4 regions of the Streptomyces showdoensis genome follow, and region 2 is predicted to be linked to each of the others. Evidence: riboswitches for the same ligand, from Rfam matches in the RefSeq annotation. Region 2 holds a riboswitch; each other region holds the start of a gene.

Region 1 (2,192 bases), on a different contig from region 2:
TCGTCCGGCGTCGTGCTCGCGAGCGGCCTCCTGGTGGCGCCGGTCGCCGCCGCCGCGCCGGACACGGTCCCCGCGGCGAAGGGCTGCTACACCCGCGACGGCGAGCCGCCCCAGAAGAGCGGGACCGACATCGGCGGCACGCCGCCGCGGTACGAGTACAGCAACAGCCCGTACATCGGCGGGCGCTACGACTCGTGCAACAACCAGATCAAGCTCTACTACGGCGGATACACCACCAATCTGACGCACTACAACGTCCGCTGGCAGTACGACAACACCGACTGGAGGATCAGCAAGCAGAGCCCCGGTGAGCGGCGGGTGTGGACCCTGGACGCACCGGGCAACGACTACAACTTCATGGTCCAGGCGTGCAACGGCAACTCGTGCACCCGCTGGTCGCCGCAGCTGTACGTAAACGCACGCTGAAGCCTCGTGGGCCGTGCGTCGCCGTGGTGACGGACCGTGTGATGACGTCCCATGTGGTGACACTCCGTGTGGAGTGAGCCCCTCTGGTGACGGACCGTGTAGCGACAGCCCCTGTGGTGACAGACCGTGTGGTGACAGACCGTGTGATGCCGCCCCATGGGGTGACTCCGCGTACGACGTGCCGCGACGACCGGGGTGACGGCGCCGGTTCCGGCCGTTCAGGACAGGCCGGGCAGTGACACCTCCAGCGCCGGCACCTCGCGCGGTGTGCCGTCGGCGTCGATGGCGACGAACGTCAGGAAGGCGGTGGCCACCTCTGTGGTCGGGCCGGCGCTGTTCCACCGCTCGGCGGTCACGCGGACCCCGACGGTCATGGAGGTCCGCCCGGCGCGTTCGAGTGCTGCCTCGACGCTGAGCAGGTCCCCGGCGCGGACGGGGGCGAGGAAGGACATCCGGTCGACGGCGACGGTGACGGCCGGCCCGTCGGCGTGTCGCCCGGCGGCCGCCGCGGCGGCGTCGTCGATGAGCTTCATCATCACGCCGCCGTGGATGGTCCCGTACAGATTGGTGTCGTGCTCGCTCATGATGTGGGCGAGGACGACCCGGGAGTCGTCCGGGGTCTTGACCGGGCGTGCGGTGGCGGTGGGGGCGGGGCTGGGGGTGGAGGCGGTGGGATCGGCCACGTCAACTCTCCTTCGCGAGTCGCGGCAGGGCTGTTCCGCACGGCGGGGATGACCGCGTGCGGGCAGTGGCAGGTCTTCGGACTCGCGAGCACGTCCCGTCGGACGAGACACCTACTGGCCGTCGCTTCCCGGACCCGGGGGTCCAGTGCTGTGTGACGGCGGTCGTTCCCGCTCACCGCTGCGGGGCAGTCCCGGATTCCCACCGGGTTCCCTCTTGCGACGCATCCCGCCTGGCGGACGGGGCGAACCAGCTGCGACGCCCACCCTACGGCAGTGCACCCGCCCTCCTTATTGCACATATATTGCAGGTGCAGCCTGCAAGCAAGAAGGAGTGGGGCAGTGGCCGGACCAGTGGTGCTCGGGATCGAGTCGTCGTGCGACGAGACCGGCGCGGGGATCGTGAGGGACGGGAGACTCCTCGCGCACGTGGTGGCGTCGAGCATGGACGAGCACGCCCGCTTCGGCGGCGTCGTCCCCGAGATCGCCGCCCGCGCGCACCTCCAGTCCTTCCAGCCGGTGGTGCGCGAGGCCCTCGACCGGGCGGGGCTGCGCCTGAACGCGATCGACGCGGTCGCCGTCACCACCGGACCGGGCCTCTCCGGCGCCCTCCAGGTCGGTCTCGCGGGGGCGAAGTCCCTGGCGTACGCGGCCGGGATCCCGCTCTACGGCGTCCACCACCTGGCCGGTCACGTCGCCGCCGACACCCTGGAGCACGGCCCGCTGCCCACCCCTTGCGTGGTCCTGATCGTCTCCGGCGGCCACACCTCCCTCCTGCTGGTGCGGGACCTGGTGCGCGAGCCGATCCTGCACCTGGGCGACACCCTCGACGACGCGGCGGGGGAGTGCTTCGACAAGGTCGCCAGGATCCTCGGGCTGCCCTACCCCGGCGGGCCGGCCGTCGACCGGGCCGCCCGCGACGGCGATCCGGGCGCCGTGCGCTTCCCCCGGCCGCTGACCCGCCCCGGGGACGACCCGTACGCCTTCTCCTTCTCCGGCCTCAAGACGGCCGCCGCCCGCTGGGTCGAGAAGCACCGGCTCCAGGGCCTGGACGTCCCGGTCGCGGACGGGGCCGCCGCGCTGCAG
Region 2 (2,192 bases):
CGGGCGTGCCGGACGGCGATCCCGGCGACGCGGGCGGCGCGCTCGGCGTCCGCCACGTACGCGGGCAGGCCGTCCTCGTCGATCTCCTTGAAGGAGAACGGGACGGTGATGAGCCGGCCGTCGAACTCCGGTACGGCGACCTGGCTGGCCGCGTCCAGCGGCGACAGGCCCTCGTCGTTCTCCTCCCACGCGGCGCGCGAGCCGGTCAGGCACAGCGCCTGCAGGATCGGCACGTCGAGCGCGGCGAGCGCGCCCGCGTCCCAGGCCTCCTCGTCGCCGCCGGCCTGCGCCTCGGCCGGCTTGGTGCCGCCGGCCGCGAGCACGGTGGTGACGATCGCGTCGGCGCCGCGCAGCTCGTCGAGGAGCTCCGGTTCGGGGGCCCGCAGCGAGGCCACGTACAGGGCCTTCGCGCGGGCGCCCTTCGCCTCGATCGCGTCGCACAGGGCGCCGACGAAGGCGGTGTTCCCGCTCATGTGGTGGGCGCGGTAGTAGAGCACGGCGACGGTCGGGCCGTCGGTGACGGAGGCGGTGCGCTCCAGCGGGCCCCAGGTCGGGGCGGCGGCGGGCGGCTCGAAGCCGTGGCCGGTCAGCAGCACCGTGTCGGAGAGGAAGCGGGCCAGCTGGCCGAGGTTGCCCGGGCCGCCGTGCGCCAGGTAGGCGTGGGCCTCGGTGGCCACGCCGACCGGGACGGTGGAGGCCTCCATCAGCTGGGCGTCGGGGGCCTGTTCGCCGCTGAGCACCACCACGGGCTTCCCGGCGGCCAGGACCGTGTCCAGGCCCTCCTCCCAGGAGCGCAGGCCGCCGAGGAGGCGGACGACGACGAGTTCGGCGCCGTCGAGCAGCTCGGGCAGGTCGGCCAGCGGCAGCCGGGCGGGGTTGGCGTACCGGTACTCCACCGGGCCTTCGGCGGCGGCGTTCGCCGCGCGGGCGCTGAGCAGGTCGGTGTCGGAGTGCGACAGCAGCAGGAGCATGGCGAGCTCAGGCCCTTCCTCGGGGTTGTCCGCGCCCCGGGTGGTCGTATGGACGGCGGGAGTTCCTGACTCACCGGCCCGGGACGCGCCCGGACCGGCTCACAGTGGCGGGACCGCGCCGGATTCTCACCGGGCTTCCTCCCCGGGGTCCTGGGACCCCATGCCGCTTGCATCCTAGATCGTTCGCCGTCCCGTCGGGGGGTGGACCGGGGTCGGGCGGATCACACCCCGTGGGGCGGGGTGCGGGGCGGGTGCGGGGAGAGCTTCGCGACGGGGCCGCCGAGTGCCGCGCCGCGCGTTGCGCGGTGCGCTCCGCGGCGGGCTTCGCGCCAGGTGGGGGCGGACCCGGCCGTGGGTATGCTCGCCGCCATGTCGGCCACCCCACGCACCTCGCCCGAACCGGGCGAACCTCTCATACGGGACCGCGGCGACGCCTGTCCGGGTGCGCTGCGACTGCACGCGGCGGATGACGGGCGGCTCGCCCGACTCCGGCTGCCCGGAGGTCTGCTGACGGAGCCTCAGGTCCTCGCGCTGGCCACGGCGGCCGAGGCCCTCGGGGACGGCAGCGTCAGCATCACCTCGCGCGGCAACGCCGAGCTGCGCGGGCTCGGCGAGGACTGCGGCGCCGAGCTGGCCGCGCTCCTCGACCGGGCCGGGCTGCTGCCCTCGCCCACCCACGAACGGATCCGCAACATCGTCGCCTCGCCGGCCGCGGGCCTGGACGGACTCGGCGGCGCGGACGTGCAGTTGTGGGCACGGGAGCTGGACGCCCTGCTGTGCGCGCGGGAGTGGACGGCGGCGCTTTCCGGACGCTTCCTGTTCGTCCTCGACGACGGGCGGGGGGACGTCGCGGGCCTCGGCGGGGATGTGACCTTGCTCGCAGCGGCACCGGCCGCGGCCACGGCCCCGCACGCCCTGCTGCTCCTGGGCGGCCAGGCCTTCCGGGTCGCCGCCGACGAGGCCCCGCGCGCCGCGCTCGCCGCCGCCGACGCCTTCCTGCGGGCCGCCGCGGCCGCCGGGAACGGGGCCTGGCGGGTGCGGGAGCTGCCCGAGGGGTGCGTGCCCGACCTGGCGCAGGCCCTGGCGCGCGCCGGGCTCGCCGCGGAGCCCGTCCCCGGCCCCGTACCGCCGCTGCCCCGGGGCACCCCGCCGCTCCCCGGGCCGCTCGGGCCGGACGCCCTGTACGTCCTCGCGCCGCTCGGCCGGCTGACCGCCGCCCAG
Region 3 (2,192 bases), 2.0 Mb from region 2:
CGTCCTCGCCCCCGGCTCGAACCCGCCCATGTGGGTCATCGTCTCCGCCGGTGTCGCGATCGCGCTCGGCACCTACCTCGGTGGCTGGCGCATCATCCGCACCATGGGCAAGGGCCTCACCGACCTCCAGCCGCAGCAGGGCTTCGCCGCCCAGACCAGCGCCGCCACGGTCATCCTGGCCTCGTCCCACCTGGGCTTCTCCCTCTCCACCACCCAGTCCTGCTCCGGTGCCGTGATGGGCGCCGGCCTCGGCCGCAAGGGCGGTGTCGTCCGCTGGTCGACCGCCACCCGGATGTTCGTCGCCTGGGGCCTGACCCTGCCCGCCGCGGGCCTGGTCGGTGCCGCCGCCGAGTTCCTCACCAAGCAGGGCACCTGGGGCATCGCCGCCGTCGCGGTCCTGCTGGTCGCCGGCTCCGCCGTGATCTGGTCGCTGTCCCGCCGCAAGCCGGTGGACCACAACAACGTCACGGCCGACGACCTGGACGCCCCGGCCGCTCCCGCCGAGCCCGCGGGCGTCGTGACCACCGCCATCGCGGCCGTGACCCCGCCGCCGCCGGCCGGTTCCGTCGCCGCCGTCGCGGACGAGGACCTGAAGACCACCATCCCCACCCCGGGCCCCACGGACCCGGCCGCTCCCCCGGCCCCCGCCGCCGCGGTCTAAGGAACTGGAACCAAGCATGAAGATCGACTGGGCAGCCCTGGGCTCCGTCTTCGGAGTCAGCCTCGTGGCGACCGTCGCCCTGGTGGGCCTCTTCACCCTCGGTGTCATGGGCCTCTCCAAGCAGGAGGAGGCCGCCGAGAACGGCGGCACCGCCACCCTGGCCCGCACCGGCGCCTACGCCTGCTTCGCCCTCTGCGCGGCGGCCGTGGCGTACGGCATCTACCTGATCGTCGTCTGAGCCTCCGGGCCCGACGACGCGTACGACGGACGGGCGGTCCGCACCCGAGGGTGCGGACCGCCCGTCCGTCGTGTTTGTGGCGCTCCGCACAGTGACCCGGCGCAGGTCAAGGGTGAGTTGACGGCTGTTCGCGCAGCGTGGTGGACTGCCGGGGCCATTACGGCGGCAATGGAGAGGAAGTCCGGTGCGAATCCGGCGCGGTCCCGCCACTGTGACCGGCCCCCCCCGGGGCCGGGAGTCAGGAACTCTCGCCGCCGGTCACGTCGATCCAGGGCGCGGACCCTGAGTGAGGACAGAGCGCCATGCCCGGCCGCGCCCTCAGCCTTCCCGGTGCCCCCGGCATCCCGGGTGCCACCACCGCCTTCGCGTACGGGGCGGCCGCCGGCCTCGCCGTCGACCTGATCGCCGGCGACCCCCGCCGCGGCCACCCCGTCGCCGCCTTCGGCCGGGCGGCCGGCGCGGTGGAGGAACGCCTGCTGCGCGACCACCGCGGCTGGGGCGCCCTGCACACCGCCGTCTGCGCCGGATCCACCGTGGCGCTCGGCGCGCTGGCCGCCCGCACGGTACGGGGCAGCCGCACGGCCACCGTCGCCCTGACCGCCGCCTCCGTGTGGGCCGTCGTCGGCGGCACCACCCTGGGCCGCGAGGCCCGCGCGATCGGCGGGGCGCTCGCGGCCGGGGACCTGGAGGTCGCCCGGGAGCGCCTGCCGCACCTGTGCGGACGCGACCCGCACTCCCTGGACGGCCCCGCGATGGCCCGCGCGGTCGTCGAGTCGGTCGCCGAGAACACCTCCGACGCCGTGGTGGGCGCCCTGTTCTGGGGCGCCGTCGCGGGCGTGCCGGGCCTGCTCGGCTTCCGCGCCGTGAACACCCTGGACGCGATGGTCGGCCACAAGTCGCCGAAGTACCGCCGCTTCGGCTGGGCCTCGGCCCGGCTCGACGACCTGGCCGGCTGGCCGGGCGCCCGGCTCACCGCCGCGCTCGCCACCGTCGCCGGCGGGAACCCGCGCGGGGCGGTGCGCGCCTGGCGCGCGGACGCGTCGAAGCACCCCAGCCCCAACGCCGGACCGGTGGAGGCCTCCTTCGCGGGAGCGCTGGGGGTCCGGCTCGGCGGCACCCTGGCCTACGGCGGCCGGGTCGAACACCGGCCCGTCCTCAACGCGGAGGGGCGGCCCGTCGAGGTCGCGGACATCGACCGGGCGGTGCGCCTGTCCCGCCGGGTGACCGGACTGACCCTGGCCGCCTGCGTGGGCGGCCGGCTGATCGCGAGCGCGCTGAAGCGGAGGAACGCAT
Region 4 (2,192 bases), on a different contig from region 2:
CGGCTACAAGAAGCTGTGGCGGATCATGTACGACTTCCTCGTGAGGACGAAGGGCCTGCACAACCTGATCTTCGTCTGGTCGCCGAACGCCTGGCACCCGCAGGGCGACGACGCTCCGTGGGACTACTACCCGGGAGCGGACCTGGTCGACGTGGTCGGCGTCGACGACTACGACCCCTACTCCGCCGCCTCGGACCTCACGCACACGTACTACACGGGGCTCGCCGGCTACGGGAAGCCGCGGATGCTCGCGGAGACGTGGAACATGCCGATCACGGCCGCGGGCAGCGACGCGCTGGCCCGCAGCCCGTGGGTGATCTGGAACATCTGGGGCTCCGGCACGACCAGGACGGACATCAACGGCAACGCCGACGTCAAGGCCACGTACTACGCCGCCGACCGGGTGTACACGGGAGGATCGGGAACCGGCCTCGGCCAGAACTTCGACTGGGGGTCCCTCCACGCGCACTGAGGGACCAAGATCGTCCAGTGGTAGTGTGCCGGAGCCAGTCGCACCCGTGTACGCATCGACACGATCCGTCCACGGGTCAGGGAATCCGGTGGGAATCCGGAGCTGACGCGCAGCGGTGAGGGTGACGGGCGGAGCATCGGCCACTGGGTCCCGAGGGGCCCGGGAAGGCGTTCCGGCCGGGCGACCCCGAGTCCGAAGACCTGCTGGCGGCCCCGGCGTCGTACGCCGTCGCCCGGGGAGCACCGTACTTCAGGCTCCGCGCATGGGCCGTGACGCAGAGGACTCCTTCCGTGCCCCTCCCCCGCCCCGTCCGTTTCGCCGTGCCGCTGGTGGCCGGTGCCGTTCTCGTGGCCGGCTGCGGTGCCGGTGGAGGCACGGCGGCACCGCCCGACGCGGAGGCGGCGGGCGCCGGTCGTCCGGTCGTCCTCGACAACTGTGGACAGCGGGTCGAGGTCGGGCGCGCGCCCCGCCGTGCGGTCGCGCTCGACCAGGGGTCGGCCGAGATCCTGCTCTCGCTCGGGCTGGCCGACCGCATGGTGGGCACCGCCACCTGGACGGACCCGGTCCTCAAGGGACTGGAGAAGGCGAACGCCACGGTCCCCCGGCTCGCGGACCGCTACCCGTCGTTCGAGAAGGTGCTCGACACCGAACCCGACTTCGTCAGCGCGTCGTTCCTGTACACCCTGGGCAAGGGCGGCGTGGCGCCCCGGGAGCGGTTCGCGAAGCTGGGCGTGCCCGCCTATCTCTCCCCCTCCGACTGCGTCGGCAAGGACAACAGCGGTGACGGCGACGGCGTGCGGACCCGGCCGCTGACCATGGACACCGTGTACGGCGAGATCCGCGACCTGGCGCGGGTGTTCGGAGTCCCCGAGCGGGGCGAGAAGCTGGTCGGCGAGCTCCGGGCCCGGGTGGCCGCGGCCACGGCGGGCGCCGACTTCGGCGACGCGTCCGTCCTCTACTGGTTCTCCGACTCCCAGGGGCCGTACATGGCCGGGTGCTGCGGCGCGCCGGGGATCGTCAGCGGGACGCTCGGCGTGAAGAACGTCTTCGACGACACGAAGGAGGAGTGGCCGCAGATCAACTGGGAGACGGTCGCCGACCGCGATCCCGACGTGCTGGTGATCGCCGATCTGACCCGCAGGGCCCAGTCGGCCGAGAGCGCGGCCAAGAAGATCGAGTTCCTGGAGTCGCACCCGGTCACCCGGAACATGACCGCCGTGCGGAAGAAGCGGTACGTGGTCCTCAGCGGGCAGGCCATGAACCCCACGATCCGCACGGTCGAGGGCATCGAGAAGGTGGCCGCCGCGCTGCGGGCGTACGGGCTCGCGAAGTGACCCGGTCCGAGCGGCCCGGGTCCCGCACGTCCCCGGTGTTCACCCCACTTGGCGCGGCGGCCGGGATCGTCCTGCTGTGTGCCTCCGTCGCCCTCGCGCTCACCATCGGCCCGGCCGACATCCGCGTCGCGGACACCTGGTCCGTGGTCGCCTCCCGCCTCGGCGGCGGGCCGTCCGGTCTGAGCCCCATCCGGGACGGCATCGTCTGGGACCTCCGGCTGCCCCGTACGCTCCTCGCGGCCGTGTGCGGTGCGGGACTGGCGGTCTGCGGCGCGGTGATGCAGTCCCTGCTGCGCAATCCGCTCGCCGACCCGTTCGTCCTCGGCGTCTCCTCCGGCGCCTCGACCGGCGCCGTCGCCGTGGTCGTCCTCGGCGTGGGCGGGGGC

Evidence for each region. A riboswitch is a leader RNA that binds a small molecule or an ion and turns the genes downstream of it on or off. The one in region 2 is predicted to bind cobalamin.
Region 1: linked by a shared signal. The riboswitch ahead of ABD981_RS09770 (acyl-CoA thioesterase) and the one ahead of cobN (cobaltochelatase subunit CobN) in region 2 are both predicted to bind cobalamin.
Region 3: linked by a shared signal. The riboswitch ahead of ABD981_RS30635 (cobalamin biosynthesis protein) and the one ahead of cobN (cobaltochelatase subunit CobN) in region 2 are both predicted to bind cobalamin.
Region 4: linked by a shared signal. The riboswitch ahead of ABD981_RS09270 (ABC transporter substrate-binding protein) and the one ahead of cobN (cobaltochelatase subunit CobN) in region 2 are both predicted to bind cobalamin.

What each region holds. Positions count from the first base shown of each region.
Region 1 is NZ_BAAAXG010000013.1:173,964-176,155, reverse strand. It holds gene ABD981_RS09775 (hypothetical protein) at 1-426, shown strand, start outside; gene ABD981_RS09770 (acyl-CoA thioesterase) at 645-1,109, opposite strand; cobalamin riboswitch at 1,176-1,359, opposite strand; gene tsaD (tRNA (adenosine(37)-N6)-threonylcarbamoyltransferase complex transferase subunit TsaD) at 1,461-2,192, shown strand, end outside.
Region 2 is NZ_BAAAXG010000026.1:1,805,399-1,807,590, reverse strand. It holds gene cobN (cobaltochelatase subunit CobN) at 1-971, opposite strand, end outside; cobalamin riboswitch at 1,012-1,151, opposite strand; gene ABD981_RS21180 (cobalamin biosynthesis protein CobG) at 1,341-2,192, shown strand, end outside.
Region 3 is NZ_BAAAXG010000026.1:3,852,524-3,854,715, reverse strand. It holds gene ABD981_RS30645 (inorganic phosphate transporter) at 1-661, shown strand, start outside; gene ABD981_RS30640 (hypothetical protein) at 678-899, shown strand; adenosylcobalamin (AdoCbl) riboswitch at 1,071-1,149, shown strand; gene ABD981_RS30635 (cobalamin biosynthesis protein) at 1,202-2,192, shown strand, end outside; gene ABD981_RS30630 (cobyric acid synthase) at 2,191-2,192, shown strand, end outside.
Region 4 is NZ_BAAAXG010000013.1:50,593-52,784, forward strand. It holds gene ABD981_RS09265 (glycoside hydrolase family 26 protein) at 1-472, shown strand, start outside; cobalamin riboswitch at 491-694, shown strand; gene ABD981_RS09270 (ABC transporter substrate-binding protein) at 763-1,806, shown strand; gene ABD981_RS09275 (FecCD family ABC transporter permease) at 1,803-2,192, shown strand, end outside.